Regions from separate parts of the Phytohabitans rumicis genome, predicted to be linked through region 1. Evidence: predicted binding sites of a transcription regulator. Region 1 holds the regulator's gene; the other holds the start of a gene.
The links. Region 1 encodes HrcA, which represses chaperone genes, less so after heat shock. Its sites were predicted from a motif close to GGTTNGCACNCTCNNNNNGAGNGTGCNAACC; they were not measured.
Positions count from the first base shown of each region.

Region 2: a site for HrcA is predicted at 6,808-6,838, ahead of groES (co-chaperone GroES). Genes of this name have one in related genera too.

Region 1 is NZ_BLPG01000001.1:5,887,468-5,898,122, forward strand. Features, by position in the region: gene Prum_RS26795 (phytanoyl-CoA dioxygenase family protein) at 1-849, opposite strand, end outside; gene Prum_RS26800 (hypothetical protein) at 1,083-1,946, opposite strand; gene Prum_RS26805 (enoyl-CoA hydratase-related protein) at 2,029-2,853, opposite strand; gene hemW (radical SAM family heme chaperone HemW) at 2,871-4,067, shown strand; gene Prum_RS54560 (DUF4870 domain-containing protein) at 4,060-4,698, opposite strand; gene hrcA (heat-inducible transcriptional repressor HrcA) at 4,833-5,855, shown strand; gene dnaJ (molecular chaperone DnaJ) at 5,893-7,026, shown strand; gene Prum_RS26830 (16S rRNA (uracil(1498)-N(3))-methyltransferase) at 7,252-7,965, shown strand; gene Prum_RS26835 (beta-glucosidase family protein) at 8,017-10,386, opposite strand; gene Prum_RS26840 (SDR family NAD(P)-dependent oxidoreductase) at 10,402-10,655, opposite strand, start outside.
Region 2 is NZ_BLPG01000001.1:3,597,830-3,608,484, forward strand. Features, by position in the region: partial or broken gene guaB (IMP dehydrogenase) at 1-1,171, opposite strand, end outside; gene Prum_RS15750 (DUF5319 domain-containing protein) at 1,274-1,678, shown strand; gene Prum_RS15755 (helix-turn-helix transcriptional regulator) at 1,675-2,526, opposite strand; partial or broken gene Prum_RS54490 (WhiB family transcriptional regulator) at 2,698-3,089, shown strand; gene Prum_RS15765 (molybdopterin-dependent oxidoreductase) at 3,052-4,545, opposite strand; gene groL (chaperonin GroEL) at 4,671-6,314, opposite strand; gene groES (co-chaperone GroES) at 6,383-6,691, opposite strand; gene Prum_RS15780 (DUF1918 domain-containing protein) at 6,970-7,161, shown strand; gene Prum_RS15785 (THUMP-like domain-containing protein) at 7,162-8,310, shown strand; gene ybaK (Cys-tRNA(Pro) deacylase) at 8,320-8,799, shown strand; partial or broken gene Prum_RS15795 (sugar ABC transporter substrate-binding protein) at 9,300-10,402, shown strand; gene Prum_RS15800 (ATP-binding cassette domain-containing protein) at 10,454-10,655, shown strand, end outside.

The DNA.
Region 1 (10,655 bases):
AACCTTCAGCTCGCGCCGCAGGGGAATCTCGTCGTCCACGTAGCCGTCCCAGTTGACGCCCCAGTAGTTGGCCGTGTGCGTACCCTCGCCGCACAACTGGCGCTGCACCGGCGTCCGGCCCGCCCACCACGGGCCGTCCTTGTCGATGTGCAGCTCGTCCAGCGGCCGGATCCACCGGTACGTGTATCCGATGAACAGGATCTTCCGGGTGACCGTCGACAGGTTGGTGGAGCGGGAGTGCCACTGGCGGCGGTCGAAGATGAACGCGTCGCCCGGGTTCGCCGTGATCTCCAGCGTGCCCTCGGGGTCCGGGTTGTGCACGGTCAGGTCCGACGGGCGGGCCAGCGAGTTCTGCAGGTGGCTGCCCGGGATCACCTTCGTGGCGCCCCGGCCGGTCTCCGACATGTCGGAGAGCACGTACGCCACCTTGAGCGAGAACATCGGCCGCGGCAGGTCGGGGTCCAGGGTCTCCGGGTCCGAGTTCTGCCGGTAGCCGTCCTGGTGCCACCCCCAGTACGGCTTCTCCGGCTCCTTCGCCGGCGGGGTCACGTCGAGGTGGTTGTGGTGCGAGTAGATGTTCCAGCCGGCCAGCCCCCACATGTACGGGAAGACGGTCGGGTGGGTGAGCAACTCGCCGAAGAGTTCGTCGCGCTCCAGGAACCCGAGCAGGTGCAGCGTCTCGCCCGGGGTGCCCTCCTCCGCGTACACGCGGTCGACGGCCGCCTCCAGCGCGGCACGGTGTTCCTCGGTCAGCACGTTCCGCAGGAGCAGGAAGCCCTGGTCGTGGAATTCCTTGCGGTCGACGTCGCCGATCGGCTCGTAGCCGGTCCGGTCCCCGTAGTCGAACACCGCCCCACCTTCCTTTAGCAAAGCTTTAGTGGGGTGAGCGTAGCTCTCGTTGGAAAGGGCTCCGGCCGTCATTTTGAAGGACTTATGAAAGACCTGGCAAGGACCTACGAGGAGAGATCAACATGCTGCTGACCGTGACAAATGCCTGCCGGTAGCGGCGCATTCAGGGTGACAAGTCCGATTTCGCGGCCGCTGTGTTTTAGATGACGCAACCTTTTGGGTCGCCATTCCCGTCAGGGCGCGGAAAAGACCTCGGCGACGACCTGCCCGCCGTTGACGGTGCCGCCTATCTTGGCCCACGAACCGGCACTCGCCGTCCATTCGAGCTCACCAAACCGCACCCGCTTGACGCCGTGGTCGGTGGCGTGCGAGACCAGCCAGTGCGCGTACCGCCAGCCCGCCTTGGCGCTGGCCGCCGGCACGGCCAGGCCGGTCAGCTCGGTCGGCGACGTGGTCTCCAGCCGGCCCCAGTCCAGCCGCATGCCGGTCACCAGGGCCTCGGCGGCGGCCGGACCGCGCATCGCCGGCTCGCCGTCCACCGTGCACGCCACCGCGCCGGTCGCGTTGCCGAGCAGCGCGTTGGTCAGCACCGCCGACTCGTCCGCCCACTTCTGGTACGCCTCGGGGTAGGCCGACCGCTGCACGCGCTGCGCGGCCTCGGTGACCCGCAGGCGCTCCCAGCCGCGCACCTTCTTCAGCGCGGCGTAGAACTTGGTCGCCGCGTACCGCGGGTCGCCGATCTGCTTCGCCGTGCCCCACCCCTGGCTGGGCCGCTGCTGGAAGAGGCCGACCGAGTCGCGGTCACCGCCGGAGAGGTTTTCCAACTTGGACTCTTGCAGCGCGGTCGCGAGCGCCACCACGACCGCGCGCTCGGGCATGCCGCGCTGCACGCCGATCGCGGCGATGGTGGCCGCGTGCGCCATCTGCTCGGCGTTGAGGCTCACCTCACCGTCGGCCTGCACGACGCAGGCCCGGCTGCTGGGCCGGGGCAGCTTCAGGTCGGGGGCGAAGTCGCGGTTGCCGACGTACAGCCCAATTGCCGCCACCAGGACTAGCCCGATGGCGGCCACCGCCCCTGCCCGAATACGCACCGTCACCCCCACATGAGTCGTGCGTCCAGGGTACGACCCGGATCAGAAGCCGACCGTACCCGTGGCCGGTTTGGCGCGGAAGGGGGATTTAAGCGCCTCCAGACCCCTGCGGGACCCACCACGGGTCACGCTTTTCGCGGAACGCTTGGACACCCTCCCGCCCCTCTTCGGACAGGAAATAGTCCACCGAAAGGGCAGATAGTTCCGAGAGATCTTCACGTACGGTAGCGGCCGACCGGCGGTGCAGGATGCCCTTCGTGCCGGCCAGCGCCCGTGGTGCGCCCCGGACCAGCGCGGCGCAGTAGGCGGCCACCGTGGCGTCCAGAGAGGCGGCCGGTGACGCCGCCGTCACCAGGCCGATCTGCGCGGCCCGCCGCCCGTCGAAGACGTCCCCGGTCAGGAAGAGCTCCGCCGCGGCCCGCGGTTGCAGCCGCGGCAGCACGGTAGCGGAGATGACCGCGGGCACCACGCCGAGCCGCACCTCGGTGAACGCGAACGTGGCGTCCTCCGTGCAGATGGCGATGTCCGCGGCCGCGATCAGGCCCAGGCCGCCCGCCCGCGCCGGCCCGCCGACACGCGCCACCACCGGCTTGGGAAACTCCCAGAGCCTCGCGAACACGTCGCCGAGCATCGCGGCCGGAACTGTGCCGGATGGCTCGCTCCGCTCGCTTTGCCCGGAGGCGTACGCCGCGGCGGTCTCCTTCAGGTCGGCGCCCGAGCAGAACACCGGCCCGGTGTGCGAGAGCACCACCACCCGCACCTCGTCGTCCGACTCGGCCGCGGCGAGGGCGGCCAGGAGCTGCGTCATCAGCGGCGTGGACAGCGCGTTGCGGTTGTGCGGGCTGTCCAGCGTGAGCGTCGCCACGCCCTGCCCGGTCTCGACGCGTACCAGCGCATCGCCCTCAGAAGTCATGCGGGCAGACTAGTCACATGCCCAGTGCGCTTCCCGATGGCGACGCCGTGCCCCGCGACGGCGCGCTGCCGCCTGGGACCCAGTTGGGCGGGCACGGCTTCGGCGTGTACGTCCACGTGCCGTTCTGCGCCAGCCGGTGCGGGTACTGCGACTTCAACACGTACACGGCGGCGGAACTGGGTGGCGGCGCGAGCCGGGACGCGTACGCCGGCACGGTGCTCGCTGAGCTGGCCCTGGCGGCCACCGTGGTGGCGCCGCCCCGGGTCGACACGGTCTTCGTCGGCGGCGGCACGCCGACCCTGCTCGACCCCGATGACCTGGCCCGCATCCTGGACGCGATCGACCGCACCTGGGGGCTGGCCGCCGGCGCCGAGGTCACCACCGAGGCCAACCCCGAGTCGGTGACGCCGGCGTCGCTGCAGCGGCTGCGCAAGGCGGGGTTCACCCGGGTCTCCCTGGGTATGCAGTCGACCGCCCCTGGCGTACTCCAGATTCTGGATAGGCGGCACACCGCGGGCCGGGCGCCGGCCGCGGCGCTGGAGGCCCGCGAGGCCGGTTTCGACCATGTCAACCTCGACCTGATCTATGGCACGCCGGGGGAGTCGGCGGACGACTTCGCCGCGTCGCTGGACGCGGCCGTGCGGGCGGGCGTGGACCACGTCAGCGCCTACGCCTTGATCGTGGAGGAGGGCACCCGGCTCGCCGCGCGGATGCGGCGCGGCGAGCTGCCGTACCCCTCGGACGACGTCGCCGCGGACCGGTACCTGGCCGCGGAGGCGGCGCTCGACGCGGCCGGCTTCTCCTGGTACGAGGTGTCCAACTGGGCCACGAGCGAGGGCGCCCGGTGCCGGCACAACCTGCTCTACTGGGCCGGCGGCGACTGGTGGGGCCTCGGTCCGGGGGCGCACAGCCACGTCGGCGGCGTGCGGTGGTGGAACGTCAAGCACCCGTCGGCGTACGCGGGCCGGCTGGCCGAGGGGGCCTCGCCCGGCCACGGGCGGGAGGTCCTGTCGGCGGCCGACCGGCGGATGGAGGACGTGATGCTGCGGCTGCGGCTGGCGTCGGGGCTGCCGCTGTCGGCGCTCGACGGCGCGGGGCGTGCGGCCGCGGCCCGCGCGGTGGGCGACGGGCTGCTGGTGGAGCGGGCCGGGAGCGTCGTGTTGACGCTCCGCGGCCGCTTGCTGGCCGACGCGGTGGTGCGCGACCTTACTTGATGATGGAGACGCTCATCGGGTAGTTGTACAGCTGGCCGTCGTTGGCCTTCACGCCGCCGATGATGCCGAAGACGATCGCGATGATCATCGCGGCGGGCGCGAGGATGAAGCCGATCAGCGCGCAGACCAGGATCCAGCACACCACCGTGATGATCGACCACAGCAGCTGGAAGTTGAGCGCGGCGATGGCGTGCGCGCGGACGGTCGGCGACTGGTTGCCCTTGGCCAGGAGTGCGACGAGCGGTCCGACCCAGCCCAGCGTGCCACCGCCGACGAACGCGCCGGCCGCGCCGCCGAAGTGGGCGACCAGGGCCCAGGTCTTCTCCTCATTGTTGGCGTAGCCCGCCGGGGCGGGGCCGCCGTAGTACCCGCCGGGCGGACCCTGTGGCGGGTAGCCGGGCGGCGGATATCCCCGCCGGGCGGTGGTGGGTAGCCGCCGCCAGCCGGCGGTGGGTAACCCGTGCCGGGTGGCGGGGGCGGCGGTGTATCCGCCGGTGGCGGAGCGTAGCCGGGAGAGGGTGCCTCGCCCGGCATCGAGTAGGACGCTGGAGGTGGTGGCGGAGAGGTCGGATCCGGGGGCGTCGCCCCGGGGTCGCTCTCTCCGGGAGGGCGAGGTGGTTCTGTCATGCAGGCCACGGTAGGACTACCGATCAATCCGCGCTACACAACACACTCATTGAGTTGCCTAAAGTGATCATCGCGAGCGTACGGGGATGCGACGTAGACTGGCACTCGCTACAGTCGAGTGCCAAAAGGGGGTGAGTCATGAGTCTGGACGACCGCAAGCTCGACGTCCTACGCGCGATCGTCGAGGACTACGTGGCCACCCAGGAGCCGGTCGGCAGCAAGGCGCTGGTCGAGCGGCATCAATTGGGCGTCTCCCCGGCCACCGTGCGCAACGACATGGCGGTGCTGGAGGAGGAGGGCTACATCCGGCAGCCGCACACCAGCGCCGGCCGGGTACCGACCGACCGCGGCTACCGGCTCTTCGTCGACCGGCTGTCCCGGGTCAAGCCGCTGAGCCCGGCCGAGCGCCGCGCGATCGAGCGCTTCCTGGCCGGCGCCCTCGACCTGGACGACGTGGTGCACCGCACGGTCCGGCTGCTCGCGCAGCTGACCCGGCAGGTCGCGGTGGTGCAGTACCCGAGCCTGGCCCGCTCGTCCGTGCGCCACCTGGAGCTGGTGCCGATCTCCACGACCCGGCTCATGCTCGTGATGATCGCCGACAGCGGGCGGGTCGAGCAGCGGCTGGTCGAGCTGCCCGGTCCGGTGCACGTCGACTCGGTCACCGACCTGCGCCGGCGGGTCAACGAAAAGCTGGTCGGCAAGCGCCTGTCGGACACCCCGCCGCTGGTGCAGGCGCTGGTCGACGAGGTTTCCCCGGACGACCGCAACACCATGGTCACCCTCGCCACGGTGTTGCTGGAGACGCTCGTCGAGCGGCACGAGGAGCGGATCGCGCTCGCTGGCCGTGCCAATCTGACGCGTGGCGGGTTACTTGACTTTCAGGGCTCGTTGCAGCCCATCCTGGAGGCGCTTGAGGAGGAGGTCATCCTGCTCAAGCTGCTCGGCGAGGTCGACGCGACCACGCTGCGCGTGCGCATCGGAGACGAAAACGAGATCGACAACCTGCGGTCCACCTCGGTGGTCAGTACCGGTTATGGGCCGGGTATGACAATCATGGGTGGCCTCGGCGTCCTCGGGCCGACGAGGATGGACTACCCCGGCACCATCGCCACGGTGCGCGCCGTGGCACGCTACGTAGGCGACCTGTTGGGAAATACCTAGCCCGGGACAGCGCGAGAACATGAGGACACGGAACGCAGTGGCCAAGGACTACTACGGGATTCTCGGTGTGAACCGGGACGCATCCGACGACGAGATCAAACGCGCATACCGGAAACTGGCTCGCCAGTATCACCCGGACGTCAACCCGGATCCGGATGCGCACGAGAAGTTCAAGGACATCAACGCCGCGTACGAGGTGCTGTCCGACGACCAGAAGCGGCAGATCGTCGACCTCGGCGGCGACCCACTCGCGCCCGGCGGCGGCGGTCCGGGCGGTGGTCCCGGCGCGGGTCCGTTCGTCGGATTCCAGGACATTATGGACGCGTTCTTCGGCACCGCGGCGGGCACGCGCGGGCCGCGGTCGCGCACCCGGCCGGGCGCCGACGCGATCTTGCGGCTGGAGCTCGACCTGGTCGAGACCGCGTTCGGCGTCGAGGCCCCGATCACCGTCGACACCGCCGTCCTGTGCACCACGTGCTCCGGCGCGGGCACCGCGGCCGGCACCCACCTGGCCACCTGCGAGGCGTGCGGCGGGCGCGGCGAGGTGCAGTCGGTGCAGCGCACGTTCCTGGGCCAGGTGGTCTCGTCCCGCCCGTGCACGGTCTGCCAGGGGTACGGCACGGTCATCCCGCACGCGTGCGCGACCTGCGGCGGCGACGGCCGGGTCCGCACCCGCCGGTCACTGACCGTCAAGATCCCGGCGGGCGTCGAAGACGGCATGCGCATCCGGCTGGCCCAGCAGGGCGAGGTCGGGCCGGGCGGCGGCACCGCCGGCGACCTGTACGTCGAGATCCACGAACGGCCGCACGACGTCTACTCGCGCAAGGGCGACGACCTGCACTGCCGGGTCACCGTCCCGATGACGGCCGCCGCGCTCGGCACCCGGCTGACCATCAAGACGCTCGACAGCGAGGAGCAGCTCGACGTCAAGGCCGGCACCCAGCCCGGCGCGACGTTGCGGCTGCGCGCCCGGGGCGTACCGCACCTGCGTGGCACCGGCCGCGGCGACCTCTTCGTCCACCTGGACGTAAGAACCCCCACCAAACTAGACCCCGACCAAGAGCGCATCCTGAGAGACTTCGCCAAAACAAGAGGCGAGGAAGTAGCCGAGTTAACCAAACAAGGCGGCTTCTTCAGTCGCATGCGCGACGCCTTCAACGGCCACGCGTGAGCGCGCCGCTCTCCCCCTGTCTCTCCCCGTTGATCAGGGAACGGCTCTGGCGTGTTGCGGCGTGGCAGGGGAGCGGCTCCCTGATCACCGGGATCTTGTGAGCGCGCGCGGCGGCGTGGCGCCGTTTTGTCAGCGGCGCCGCGAACCAGAGCCCACCGCGGACCCGGTCGCCGCTGGGAAAACGGTGCCTACGGGCGCCGCCGCGCGCGCTCACAAGAAGGCGCTGTGAGCGCGCCGCTCTTCCTCGTTGACGCGCTGCCCAGCGGGGACACCGCCACGCTGGGCGGGGCGGAGGGGCATCACGCGGCCACCGTCCAGCGGCTGCGGGTCGGGGAGGATCTGGTCCTCGCCGACGGGCGCGGGGGCACGGCCACCGCCGTGGTCACCGCCGCCGGCCGCGGCAGCCTCGACCTGCGCATCATCTCCCGGGGGTACGCCGAGGCGCCCGACCCGCGACTGGTCGTGATCCAGGGCATCGCCAAGGGTGATCGGGGCGAGCTGGCCGTACAGGCGATGACCGAGGTGGGTGTCGACGAGATCGTGCCCTGGGCGGCGGTCCGCTCGGTGGTGCAGTGGAAAGGCGAGCGGGGCACCCGCGCCCACGACAAGTGGGTGGCGACCGCCCGCGAGGCGGCCAAGCAGGCCCGCCGCCCCTGGCTGCCGACCGTGGCGCCGCCGGTGTCGACCCGCGAAGCGACCGTGCGGGCCACCCTGGTCCTGCACGAGGAGGCGGAGACCCGGCTGTCGACTGTGGACCTCCCGGCCGCTGGCGAGATCGCGCTCGTGGTCGGCCCCGAGGGCGGCATCGCCCCGGAGGAGTTGGCCGCCTTCGAGTCGGCCGGCGCAAGCTTGGTCCGCCTGGGCGAGCAGGTCCTCCGCACCTCCACGGCCGGCGTGGCGGCCCTTTCGGTGCTATCCGCGCGGCTGGGACGGTGGTAGGGCCGCGTTGATCAGGGACCAGCTCTCTCGGCGCGCCGCAACACGCCCGAGTTACTCCCTGATCAACAGGGTGGTGGTGAGGCGGATGTCGGCCGCGCTGTGGGCGGCGGACACCACGTAGTCGCCGGGGACGACCTGCCAGGCGGAAGCGTGCCAGGTCTCGAAGGTGCGCTGGGGGAGCGGGATGCGCACGGTGGCCGGGTCGCCGGGGGCGGCCTCGGCTACGGCGAAGCCGGCTAGCCAGCGGGCCGGGCGTTCGGGGTCCTCGGTGGACGGTCCTACGTAGAGCTGCACCACCTCGCGGCCGTGGCGCTTGCCGGTGTTGCGCAGCTCCACGACCGCGCACATGTCCTCGATGGACAGTTCCTCGTACGCCCACGTCGTGTAGCCCAACCCGTGCCCGAACGGGAAGAGCGGGTCGGAATCCTTGCCCCGGTAGCCGAGGAACACGCCCTCGTCGTACGGCAGGGCGCCGTCCAGCGGCGTGACGGGCAGCGCGTCCTCGTCACGGCGGGGCCACGTGGTGGGCAGCCGCCCGCCGGGCTCCGCCACGCCGAGCAGTACGTCGGCGAGCGCGGCACCCGCCTCCTGGCCCGGAAACCAGGTGAGCAGGATCGCGGCCACCTGGTCCGCCCACGGCATCAGCACGGGGGAGCCGGCGTTGACGACCACCACCGTACGCGGGTTGGCGGCCGCGACCCGGGTCACGAGCGCGTCCTGGTGTCCGGGCAGGGCCAGCGTCGTACGGTCGAAGCCCTCCGACTCGACCTCCTCGGTGGTGCCGACGACCACCACGGCGACGTCGGCCGCGGCGGCGGACCGGGCGGCCTCGTCGAGCAACTCGTCCGGCCCGGCCGTGGGCGGGGCGTGGCCCAGCGTGAACGCCACGAACCCGGGGAGCCCGACCCGCTGGGTGAGCAGCACGTCGACCGGCTCCCCGGCGGCCAGCTCGACCGGGAAACGGCGCTCCTCGGCGGAGAGGAACACGGCGGAGGCTTCGTCTTCCCGGTAGATCGAGCCGTCGAAGAGGGTCCGCCCGCCGGCCGCCAGCGTGAACTCGCCGAAGCCCGCGATGGCCAGCTCGTGCGTACCACCGGCGGTGGGCGTGCACCGGGCGGACAGCTCGATCGTGGCCAGCTCGTACGGGTCGACGCCGGCCGGCGGCTCGCCCATCCAGCGGACGGTGGCCTCGGGCAGGGCAGTCCGGTACAGCTCCCGCCCGTCGGCTGCCCGGAGGGTGGCGGTGATGCCGCTCCACTGTGGAGCAGCCGCGGCCGGGATCCGGCGCCGCGGGTCGGCCCCGATCGCGTACGTCACGGTGGCGTCCGGCAGCGCGGCGGTCAGGCCGTCCAGCGGCGAGATGACGTACGGCGGGTGGACCAGCGCGCTGCCGCCGCCCTGTACGCGCGCGTCGGTGGCCAGCACCCCCGACACCGCCACGCTGCGCAGCGCGCCGGCGTCGAGGGGCAGCACCCCACCGGCGTTGCGGGCCAGCACGAACGAGCGGGTGGCGACCTCGCGGGCCACCGCCGCACCGTCCATAGTGAACTTCAGCGGGGCGGGCTCGCCGCCGAAGGCGCCCACCCGCTCGGCGAGCCGCAGCACCCGCCGTACCTTGTCGTCGATCAGCTCTTCCGGGACGGTGCCGGACCGGACGGCCTCGACCAGCGCGTCGCCCCACGGAGCGCCGAACGCCGGCATGACCACGTCGAGGCCGCCGTTCGCGGTCTCCTCTGTGGAGCGCGCGGCGGTCCAGTCCGACACGATCGGCCCGTCGAACCCCCACTCCCGCTTGAGTACGCCGTCCTGCAGCTCGCCGTGCTCGGTCATCGTGGCGCCGTTGACCCCGTTGTAGGCGGACATCGCGGCCCACACGCCCGCGCGGACGATCCGCTCGAACGGCGCGAGGTACAGCTCGCGCAGCGCCCGCTCGCCCACCCGTACGTCCACAGTGAACCGGTCGGTCTCCGAGTCGTTGGCCACGAAGTGCTTCACGGTGGTGCCGACGCCCTGCTCCTGCACGCCGGTGACGTACGCCGCGCCGATCTCGCCGGTCAGCAGCGGGTCTTCCGAATAGCACTCGAAGTGCCGGCCGCCCAGCGGGCTGCGGTGCAGGTTGACCGTCGGCGCCAGCAGCACGTGTACGCCCTTGCGGCGCGCCTCCTGGCCGAGCAGCCGGCCGGCGGTGCGGGCCAGGTCAGGATCCCAGGTGGCCGCCAGCGCGGTCGGGCAGGGCAGCGCGACGGACGGGTCGTGGGGCCGCCAGCCGATGCCGCGTATGCCGACCGGCCCGTCCGACATGACCAGCGAGCGCAGACCGATCTCGGGGATCGCCGGGAGGGTCCAGAAGTCCTGGCCGGAGAGCAGCCTGACCTTGGTCTCGAGGTCGAGCGAGCGCAGCGCTGCTTCGATGTCGGCCATCGCCCGATCGTATCGTCAGGTCCGCAGGTAGGACGCTCCATTGAGATCAATGACCGTGCCGGAGGCCCACTCGGCGGCGGGCGAGGCCAGCCAGTGCACCGCGGCGGCGATCTCCTCCGGCCGCGCCACCCGGTTGAACGGGCTCTGCGCCCGGATCTCGTCGCCGCGCGCGGACTTGAGATGGTCGTTGGTCATGTCGGTCGCGACGTACCCGGGCGCCACCGTGGCGACCGCGATGCCGTACGGGCCGAGCGCCACGGCCAGCGACT
Region 2 (10,655 bases), 2.3 Mb from region 1:
TGCATCGCGCCCAGCGAGCCCATCCCGCGGTACGCCTTGTACTGCTTGCCGTTGATGAAGAGCAGCTCGCCGGGGCTCTCCTCGCAGCCGGCGAGGAGGCTGCCCAGCATGACCGTGTGCGCGCCGGCGACGATCGCCTTGGCGATGTCACCCGAGTACTGGATGCCGCCGTCCGCGATCACCGGCACGCCGGCCGGGCGGCAGGCCCGGGCGGCCTCCATCACGGCGGTGATCTGCGGCACGCCCACGCCCGCGACCACCCGCGTGGTGCAGATCGCGCCCGGTCCGACGCCCACCTTGACGCCGTCGGCGCCGGCGTCGACCAGGGCCTTCGCCCCGCGTACGTCGCCACGTTGCCACCGATCACGTCGACGGCGGTGTCCTTCTTCAGCCGGGCCACCATCTCCAGCACGGCCCGCTGGTGCCCGTGCGCGGTGTCGACGATCAGCACGTCCACGGCCGCGTCGACCAGCGCGCGGGCCCGCTTGTACGCGTCTTCGCCCACCCCGACGGCGGCGGCGACCCGCAGCCGGCCGGCCGGGTCCTTGGTCGCGTCCGGGTACTGCTCGCTCTTGGTGAAGTCCTTGACCGTGATCAGGCCGCGCAGCTTGCCCGCCTCGTCGACGATCGGCAGCTTCTCCACCTTGTGCTGCCGCAGCAGGGCGAGCGCGGCGTCCTTCGACACCCCGACCGGCGCCGTGATCAGCGGCATCCGGGTCATGATCTCGTGCACCGGGGTGGCGGCGTTGGTCACGAACCGCATGTCCCGATTCGTCACGATGCCGACCAATGTCCCGTTCGCGTCGGTCACCGGCGCGCCCGAGATCCGGTAGCGCCCGCACAGCGCGTCGACGTCGCGCAGCGTGTCGTCGGGGCTGCAGGTGATCGGGTTGGTCACCATGCCGGCCTCGGAGCGCTTGACCAGGTCGACCTGGAGCGCCTGGTCGTCGATCGAGAGGTTGCGGTGCAGCACGCCCAGACCGCCCTGGCGCGCCATCGCGATCGCCATCCGGGCCTCGGTGACCGTGTCCATCGGGCTCGACATCAGCGGAATCGACACGCTGACGTTGCGGCTCACCTGAGTGACGGTGTTGACCCGGCTGGGAATGACCTCGGACTCGGCCGGCTGGAGCAGTACGTCATCGAAGGTCAACCCGATCGGAACTTCCACAGCTCATCCCCTCAGTGGCGCGATGGTTCATCGTACCGTTGTCCCTATTTAGCACCCCTGTGCGGCCCACGCGGTGAGCGGTGATGCGACTACGGTGGAGGGGTGCAGCACGACGAGCCGATCGACCCGTTCAACGGCGATCCCGCTGACCCGTCCGCGGGCCTGGAGGACCTCGGTGAGGACCCCCAGCTCGACCCGCTGTCCGACGCGGAACGGCAGGACGTGCTGGAGGATCTGGCCGACCTGGAGATCTACCAGGCCCTGTTGAGCCCGATCGGCGTACGCGGCTTGGTCATCGAGTGCGAAGACTGCCATGAGCCGCACTACTTCGACTGGGACCTGCTCCGGGGCAACCTGCGCCACCTGCTCAACTCCGGCCGCCCGAGGGTGCACGAGCCGGCGTACGACCCGGACCCCGACCACTACGTCACCTGGGAGTACGCCCGCGGCTACGCCGACGGCGTCCACGACACCCTGAGCGACGCCACCGACGACGACACCCCCTAGGCGACCAGGCCGGCGCGGAAGCCGGCCGCCACCGCGTGGGCTCGGTCGCGGGCGCCCAGCTTGCGGAAGAGGCGGCGGGCGTGCGTTTTCACGGTGTCCTCGGACACGAAGAGCTCCCGCCCGATCTCGGCGTTGCTCTTGCCGTCCGCCATCCCGCGCAGGACCTGGAGTTCACGCTCGGTGAGCGACATCCGCCGGGCCACCACCTCGGGTCGATCGCCGGTACGCGGGCCGACCCGCCAACTGGGGCCGGTGTTCGGGCTGCCGGGCGGGCGGCCGGGGCCACCGGGTCCGTTGGTGCCGGGACCCGTGTCGAGTTGGTCGCCGCGCTGGGAGGGCACCATCGACGGAGGTGTGGACGGGCGCGCCGGCCGCAGGTCGGGCGGGTCGGTCTCCGCGACGGGGGCGGCGCCCGGCAGCAGGTCGGCGGCGGGTGCACCGGCCCGGGGCGCGGACGCGCCGGCCCGGGGGCGCGCCGGCTCGGGAAGGCAGAGCAGCAGCGCCTTGGCCACCACGCTCACCAGGTCGTGGTCGCCGGTCCCGCGCAGTACGCCCCGGGCGCCCGCGGCGATCGCGGCGGCGGCCATGCGCGGGTCTTCCGGGCCGAACAGGATGATCAATGCACCGGGCGCCCGGACGAGTACGCGCCGGGTGAAGCCGACGCTGTCGCGCCGGGTCAGCGCGGTGTCCGCGAGGACGATGTCGGCCGGGCGCTCGCCCAGTCGGAGCAGCGCTTCGGTCTCGGACACGGCGGTTCGCACGACGCCGGTCATCCCCAGCCGAGCGGCCGCGGATGCAACGGTTTGCGCCGCGAGCGGCGTCCGGACACACACGAGGACGGTACGCACAGTGATCCTCCTCTTTCCTCTGAGGAGGAGACCACGGAACCTTCTGATCATTACGGGCTTTCGGACGAAAGAAGTTGAAACTTCCCGACAGATCGACACGCCGGTTTCCGGCTCAGCGGGACCGGGTAACCGGTGGTTGCGCGGACCGGAGGGAGCGCGGGAGGAGAGCCGATGTCCAACGTACGCAGGTTGCCGGGGCCCATTGCCGATATCTGGGACTGGCAGCGGTTGGGCGCCTGTCGGGGTCGCGACAGTGCGCAGTTCTTCCATCCCGACGGCGAACGTGGTTCCTCCCGCAACCGCCGCGAGGCCAGGGCGAAATCCGTCTGCGCCGCCTGTCCGGTGCGGGCCGAGTGCGCCGCGCACGCCCTCTCCGTACGCGAGCCGTACGGCGTGTGGGGCGGCTTCAGCGAGTCCGAACGGCTGCGGCTGCTGGCCGTGGGCTGGGAGGACCTCGCCGACCGCCAGCAGACCAGAGTCGACATTGGACGGCTGGAGACGCGGCTGGGCCGCCCCACAAAAGCGCTATTCCACCTCAACGTCGACCGAGTGCCACCCGGTAGCACCGTCGGGAGCCGGCGGGTTCTCCTCCTCCGGCTGGGTCGCGCCGGTGCTGTCGGTCGCGCGTACCTGGAGGCGATGCGCCCCGGACGTCGCATCCCAGCGCCATGACCACTGCACCCAGGTGTCTACGGACACCGTGCGGGCGAGGGTGGCCTCCTGCCACGGGCCGTCGTCGACGCGTACCTCCACGCGGGCGATGCCGCGGTGCTGTGCCCAGGCCACGCCGGCGACGGTGATCGGGCCGGGTGTGAGGTTGTTGCGCGAGCGGGGCGTGTCGATCCGGGACTGCGTCTTGATCGGCGCCTGGGCCGACCAGCCGCGCGGCACCCAGTACGCGTCGAAGTCGGCGAAGCTGGTCAGCTCCAACTCGACGACCCACTTGCACGCGGACACGTAGCCGTACAGGCCGGGCACCACCATCCGGACCGGGAAGCCGTGGTCGATGGGCAGCGGCTCGCCGTTCATGCCGACGGCGAGCAGCGCGTCCCGCCCGTCGCGCAGCACGGCCGTGGGCGTGCCGCAGGTCCATCCGTCGGAGGACCGGCCCACGACCTGGTCGGCGCCGTCGAGCGGCTCGACCTCGTCGAGCAGGTCCTTCAGGGGTACGCCGAGCCAGCGCGCGTTGCCGATCAGGTCGCCGCCGACCTCGTTCGACACGCAGGCGAGCGTGACGTACCGCTCGACCATCGGCCGGGCCAGCAACTGCTCGAAGGTGAGCGTCATGGGCCGGCGCACCCGCCCATGGATCTTGAGCTCCCACGTCGCCGGGTCGACCTGCGGGACCACCAGCGCGGTGTCGATCCGGTAGAAGGCGCGGTTCGACGTGACGTACGGCGCCAGTTGCGGCAGCGAGAGCGTCTCCGGTACGGCGGGAGCGGGGTCGGCCGGGATCGGCAGCGTCACCGCCGACCGGGCCTCGGAGACGGTGCGCCGGTTGGCCAGCCAGCGCCCGCCGAGGCCGGTGGCCGCCGCCGCGCCGAGCACCACCGCGACGCCGGTGAGGAAGTGCCGGCGATCCTCGAGGTCGACGTCGTCAGCCGGGGAGACCAGCCGCCACAGCACCACCGCGGCCGCCCCGACGCCCAGCAACGACGGCAGGGCATAGGCGACGCCCGCGTCCGGCCGGGTCAACGCCGCCCCGATGCCGATCACGCCGAAGAGCGCGATGCCGGCGTAGCCGTACCCGATGTGGCGGACCGCGAGGTAGCCGATCAGCGCGGCGAAGGCCGCGAGCAGCACCACCGTGCCGATCATGAGCGCGGTCTTGTCGTGCACGCCGAACGCGTCGATCGCGAACTGCTTGAGTGGCTCGGGCACGTTGTCGACGACGACCCCGCCGACCGCCACGAGCGGGGCCGACCGGGCGCCGACGAACACGGCGACCAGCTCCGCCAGCCCGAGGGCCACCGCGGCGGCAGCCACGCCCGCCAGCGCACCGCGCACGCCGTTTCGCATGGCACCCAGTCTGCCCCGGGCCGCCGCACTCGCCGCCACTCGGTAAGCCCCCTGTAATGATCAGGGCGTCCCTCAAGCCGCTATAACGACTTGAGGGACGCCCTGATCACGGAAGAGGCGTCGGGCTAGAAGCCCGGGCCGTGCTGGTGACCGTGGCCGTGCCCGTGACCGCCGCCGGCGGCTGCCGGGGCCGGCTTTTCGGGCTTTTCCACGATCAGGCTCTCCGTGGTCAGCAGGAGCCCGGCGATCGACGCGGCGTTGGTGACCGCGTTGCGGGTCACCTTGACCGGGTCGATGATGCCCGCCGCGGCCAGCGCGACGTACTCGCCGGTGGCCGCGTCGAGGCCGAAGCCCCAGTCCTTGGCGCGCACCTTCTCCACCACGACGTAGCCGTCGTGGCCGGCGTTCTCGGCGATCCAGCGCAGCGGCTCGACGAGGGCCTTTCGCACGATCGACACGCCCACCGCCTCGTCGCCGGTCTGGCCGAGCCCACCGTCGAGGGACGCGGCGATCTGCACCAGGGCGGCGCCGCCGCCGGGCACAGTGCCCTCCTCGACCGCGGCCTTGGTCGCCGAGATGGCGTCCTCGATGCGGTGCTTGCGCTCCTTCAGCTCGACCTCGGTCGCGCCGCCGGCCTTGATCACCGCGATGCCGCCGGAGAGCTTGGCCAGCCGCTCGGCGAGCTTCTCCCGGTCCCACTCGGAGTCGGATGCCTCGATCTCCTTGCGGAGCTGGGCGACCCGGTCGGAGACCTCGGACTCGTTGCCCGCGCCCTCGACGATCGTGGTGTTGTCCTTGTCGACCACGATGCGCCGGGCCCGGCCCAGCACCTCCAGGCCGACCCCGTCGAGCTTGTAGCCCAGCTCGGGGGCCACCACGGCACCGCCGGTGAGGATCGCGATGTCCTGGAGCATCGCCTTGCGCCGGTCACCGAACCCGGGCGCCTTCACGGCGACGACCTTGAACGTCTTGCGGATCGCGTTGACCACGAGCGTGGCCAGCGCCTGCCCCTCGACGTCCTCCGCGATGATCAGGAGCGGCTTGTTGGCCTGGAGCACCTGCTCCAGCAGCGGCAGCAGCTCCTCGACCGCGGAGATCTTCTGGGTGGTGATGAGGATGTGCGCGTCCTCGAGCACCGCCTCCTGCGACTCCGAGTCGGTGACGAAGTGCGGGGAGATGAAGCCCTTGTCGAACTGCAGGCCCTCGGTGACCTCCAGCTCGGTGGCCAGCGTGGAGCCCTCCTCGACGGTGATGACACCGTCGCGGCCCACCTTCTCCATCGCCTCGGCGATCAGGTCGCCGATGGTGGCGTCCTGGGCCGAGATGGTGGCGACGTTGGCGATCGACTGCTTGTCGGCGACCTCGACGGCCTTGTCGAGCAGCGCCTTCGACACGGCCTCGGCCGCGATGTCGACGCCGCGCTTGAGACCGGCCGGGTTGGCGCCGGCGGCGACGTTACGCAGACCCTCGCGCACCATCGCCTGGGCGAGCACGGTCGCGGTGGTGGTCCCGTCGCCGGCGACGTCGTTGGTCTTGGTCGCCACCTCCTTGACCAGCTGAGCGCCGAGGTTCTCGTACGGGTTGGCGAGCTCGATCTCCTTGGCGATCGTCACGCCGTCGTTGGTAATCGTCGGAGCGCCGAACTTCTTGTCCAGCACGACGTTGCGCCCACGCGGGCCGAGGGTGACCTTGACCGTGTCGGCGAGCGCGTTGACGCCGTGCTCGAGCAGGTGCCGGGCGTCGTCCGAGAAACTCAGGATCTTCGCCATTAATGTCCCTTCAAGGCGGCAGCGCCCCGGACCATGGTGCGGCCCGGGGCGATGTCAGCGTCAGTCAATCACTTCTCGATGACCGCGAGGACGTCGCGGGCGGAGAGCACCAGGTACTCCTCGCCGGCGTACTTGACCTCGGTGCCGCCGTACTTCGAGTAGATGACCGTGTCGCCGACCTTGACGTCAACCGGGATCCGGTTGCCCTTGTCGTCGACGCGGCCGGGGCCGACAGCGAGGACGGTGCCCTCCTGCGGCTTCTCCTTGGCGGTGTCGGGAATCACGATGCCCGACGCCGTGGTGGTCTCAGCCTCGTTCGCCTGGACCAGAATCCGGTCCTCGAGCGGCTTGATCGCAACCTTGGTCGCGGTAGTCACGGGCATACCCTCCTGGGGTACTGGTCTGGTTAGCCAGCCGAAAGCTCCGGCCGGCGAAATACTGATGCCTCATGCCACCGGGCGATGCCGTCGTCGCGGGTGCCGGCGTGCCCGAAAGCTGGCACCCTCGGTTTGAGAGTGCTAACCGCAGGTTATGCCGGCTTCTAGCACTCCGTCAAGGAGAGTGCCAGCGTGCCCGGAACTGATGGCGCGGCGGGGTGATTTACGGCATCGTTTCTAGGAAGGACGCCGCAGCCGACCGCGCGGAGGCGATAGACATGCAGGCCACAGTCGGTGACCGCTTGCACGTGCACAGCAACACCGTCGGCGCCAAGGACCGAGTCGGCGAGATCGTCGAGGTCCGCGGCGCCGAGGGCAAGCCGCCATACCTCGTCCGCTTCCCGGACGGGCACGAGAGTCTGGTCTACCCGGGTCCGGACACCGTGATCGAGGCAGGTCAGAATAAATAAGTGACCGCCGCGCTCCGTACCCCCGATGGGGAAAGAGCGCTCGCGACGGCGGCGGAACTGGCGGGCGGAGACCCGCTGGCGGCCGCCGCCGCCATGCGTGCCAGTGGCGTGCCCGCCGACCTGGCCGCCGCCGCCCTCACCCAGGCCGAGCTGCGCCGCCGCGCGGCCGGCAAGTTCGGCCGCGACGCGGCCCGGATGTTCTTCACCCGCGCCGGGCTCGAGCAGGCCACCCGGGCCGCCGTCGCGGACCGGCGGGCGGCACGGTTGCGCGCCGCGGGGGTGCGCACCCTCGCCGACCTGGGTTGCGGCATCGGCGCGGACGCATTCGCCGCCGCGCGTTCCGGCATCAAGGTGTACGCCGTGGAAGCCGACCCGGAGACCGCGACGGTGGCTGCCGCGAACGCCTCCGCGCTGGGGCTGGACGTCACGGTGGAGTGCGGCGACGCGACGGCGTTCGACCTTTCCGGAGTGGACGCCGTCTTCTGCGATCCGGCCCGGCGGCGGGGCGGCCGGCGCGTCTTCGACCCGGCCGCGTACTCCCCGCCGTGGGACTTCGTGGCGGCCCTGCCCGAGCGGGTCCCGCGCACCGTGCTGAAGCTGGCGCCCGGCATCGACCACGCGCTCGTGCCGCCCGGCGCGGAGGCCGAGTGGGTGAGCGTGGGCGGCGACGTGGTCGAGGCGGCGTTCTGGTGCGGCCCGCTCGCCTCGGTGCCCCGCCGAGCGACCCTGCTGGACCGCGGCGAGCTCACCGGCTCGGGTGCCGAGCGGGCGCCGATCGGGCCGGTGCGCGACTACGTGTACGACCCGGACGGCGCGGTCGTGCGGGCCCACCTGGTGGCCGAGTTCGCGGCAACGGTCGGCGGCAACCTCGCCGACCCGGAGATCGCCTACGTGTACGCCGACGCGCCGGCGCCAACCCCGTACGCGCGCGGCTTCCGGGTCCTGGTGACGCTGCCGTTCTCGTTGAAACGCCTGCGGGCGCTGCTGCGCGAGCGGGACGTCGGGCGGGTCGAGATCCTCAAGCGGGGATCCGCGCTCGACCCCGAGCGGCTGCGCCGTGACCTGCGGCTGACCGGCTCCGGCCCGGCGACGCTGGTGCTGACCCGGGTGGCCGGGGCACCCACCGTCCTGGTCTGCGACCCGTTGTAGCGTGCACCCGTGGCAGGACAGGGCACGCCGGCGACCGCGCTCCTCGCGAAGCAGAAGATCGCGCACACCACCCACCCGTACGACGTGTCGCCCGACGCGCCCAACTACGGCGCGGAGGTGGCCGCGGCCCTGGGCGTGCCGGCCGAGCGGGTGTTCAAGACCCTGGTCACCGAGGTCGACGGCGCGCTGACCGTCGCCGTCGTACCCGTCACCGGCGAGCTCGACCTCAAGGCGCTCGCCGCCGCGGCGGGCGGCAAGCGCGCGGCCATGGCGGACCGGGCGGTCGCCGAGCGGACGACCGGCTACGTACGCGGCGGGATCAGCCCGCTCGGGCAGCGCAAGCGGCTACCCACCGTAATCGACTCGTCCGCCGAGAAGCATGACACCGTGTACGTCTCCGCCGGCCGCCGCGGCCTCCAGGTCGAGCTGTCCCCCGCCGACCTGACCCGCCTCACCGCAGCCGTCCTCGCGGTCATCGCAACCGCCTAGCCCCTCCCTCCCTCCCTCACTCTCCGTACGCCCACACACCCTCCGCGTACACGCCCGCCTTCCGCGCCTCGTCGATCAAGGACTTCCGCGCGCCGATCAAGGGCTTCTGCGTCGATCAAGGGCTTCTGCGTCGATCAAGGGCGAATGGTCGTGCTTTGATCTCCGATTCACGACCATTCGCCCTTGATCGGCGCGGAAGTCCTTGATCGACGTAAAACTTTCCCCGCCTAGCGGCGCCCAGTTCGAGGGGTTTGGGCATGATCGGCGGTAAAGTGAGGTGATCCACTAATCGGGCATGATCCGCGAACGGGCACATGTCGATCACGTTGCCGAATTGTTATCGCCGCCAACAAACTCGCTGGCTCGACGGTCTTGTGCGACCCGGTCGTGCCGCAATACGTTGCCGGACACAACAAACGTACGTCGACCTGATGACAACCGCGCCCGCCGCGCGACCCACTCCCACCACAAAAAACCCACCTTTTGAAAGGACCCGTGCTATGCGCAAAGGGATCCTCTCCATCGCCGCCGTCAGCCTGCTGACGATCGGCACGCTCGCCGCCTGTGGCGACGATTCGGGCGACGACTCCGGCTCCGGCACTGGCTCCGGCAAGACGCCCAAGATCGGCGTTATCCTGCCCGACAGCGCCTCGTCCGTCCGCTGGGAGACCGCGGACCGGAAGTTCCTGAAGGCGGCGTTCGACGCGGCCGGCGTGGAGTCCGACATCCAGAACGCGCAGGGCGACAAGACCCAGTTCCAGACCCTGGCCGACCAGATGATCACGAACGGCGCCAACGTGCTGATGATCGTCAACCTGGACTCCGGCACCGGCAAGGCCGTCCTGGACAAGGCGAAGTCCCAGGGCGTCGCCACGATCGACTACGACCGGCTGACCCTCGGCGGCTCCGCTCAGTACTACGTCAGCTTCGACAACGAGGCCGTCGGCAAGCTGCAGGGCGAGGGCCTGGTCAAGTGCCTGACCGAAAAGAACGCGTCGAAGCCGGTGGTGGCTGAGCTCAACGGGTCCCCACCGACAACAACGCCACCCTGTTCAAGAACGGGTACGACTCGGTGCTCAAGCCGAAGTACGACGCGGGCGAGTACGTCAAGGGCCCGGACCAGTCGGTGCCAGACTGGGACAACACCCAGGCCGGCACGATCTTCGAGCAGATGATGACCCAGCAGAACGGCAAGATCGACGGCGTTCTGGCCGCCAACGACGGGCTGGGCAACGCCGCCATCCAGGTGCTCAAGAAGAACAAGCTCAACGGCAAGGTCCCGGTGACCGGGCAGGACGCCACGGTCCAGGGCCTGCAGAACATCCTCGCCGGCGACCAGTGCATGACCGTCTACAAGGCGATCAAGCAGGAGGCTGACGCGGCCGCCGGACTGGCGATCGCGCTGGCCAAGGGCGAGACGAAGGACACCGGGCAGAGCGTCAAGGACCCAGAGTCCGGCCGGACCGTGCCGTCCGTGCTGCTGACGCCGGTGTCGATCACCAAGGACAACGTCAAGGACGTCGTCGCCGACGGGTTCGTGACCAAGGCGGAGCTTTGCACCGGGGCGTACGCCACCCTCTGCACCCAGGCAGGCATTAGCTGACCTGATTACGGTCGATCTAGGGCGCACCGGCAAGTGGCCGGTGTGCCCTAGATCAGCGCTAAGGAGAGCACCGTGACACCCCTGTTGGAAGCGCGAGGGATCGACAAGTCGTTCGGTCCCGTTCAGGTCTTGCAAGACGTGGCCTTCGCCGTTCCGCCCGGAGAGGTGACCGCGCTCGTCGGCGACAACGGCGCCGGCAAGTCCACCCTCGTCAAGTGCATCAGCGGGATCTATCCCATCGACTCGGGTGAGC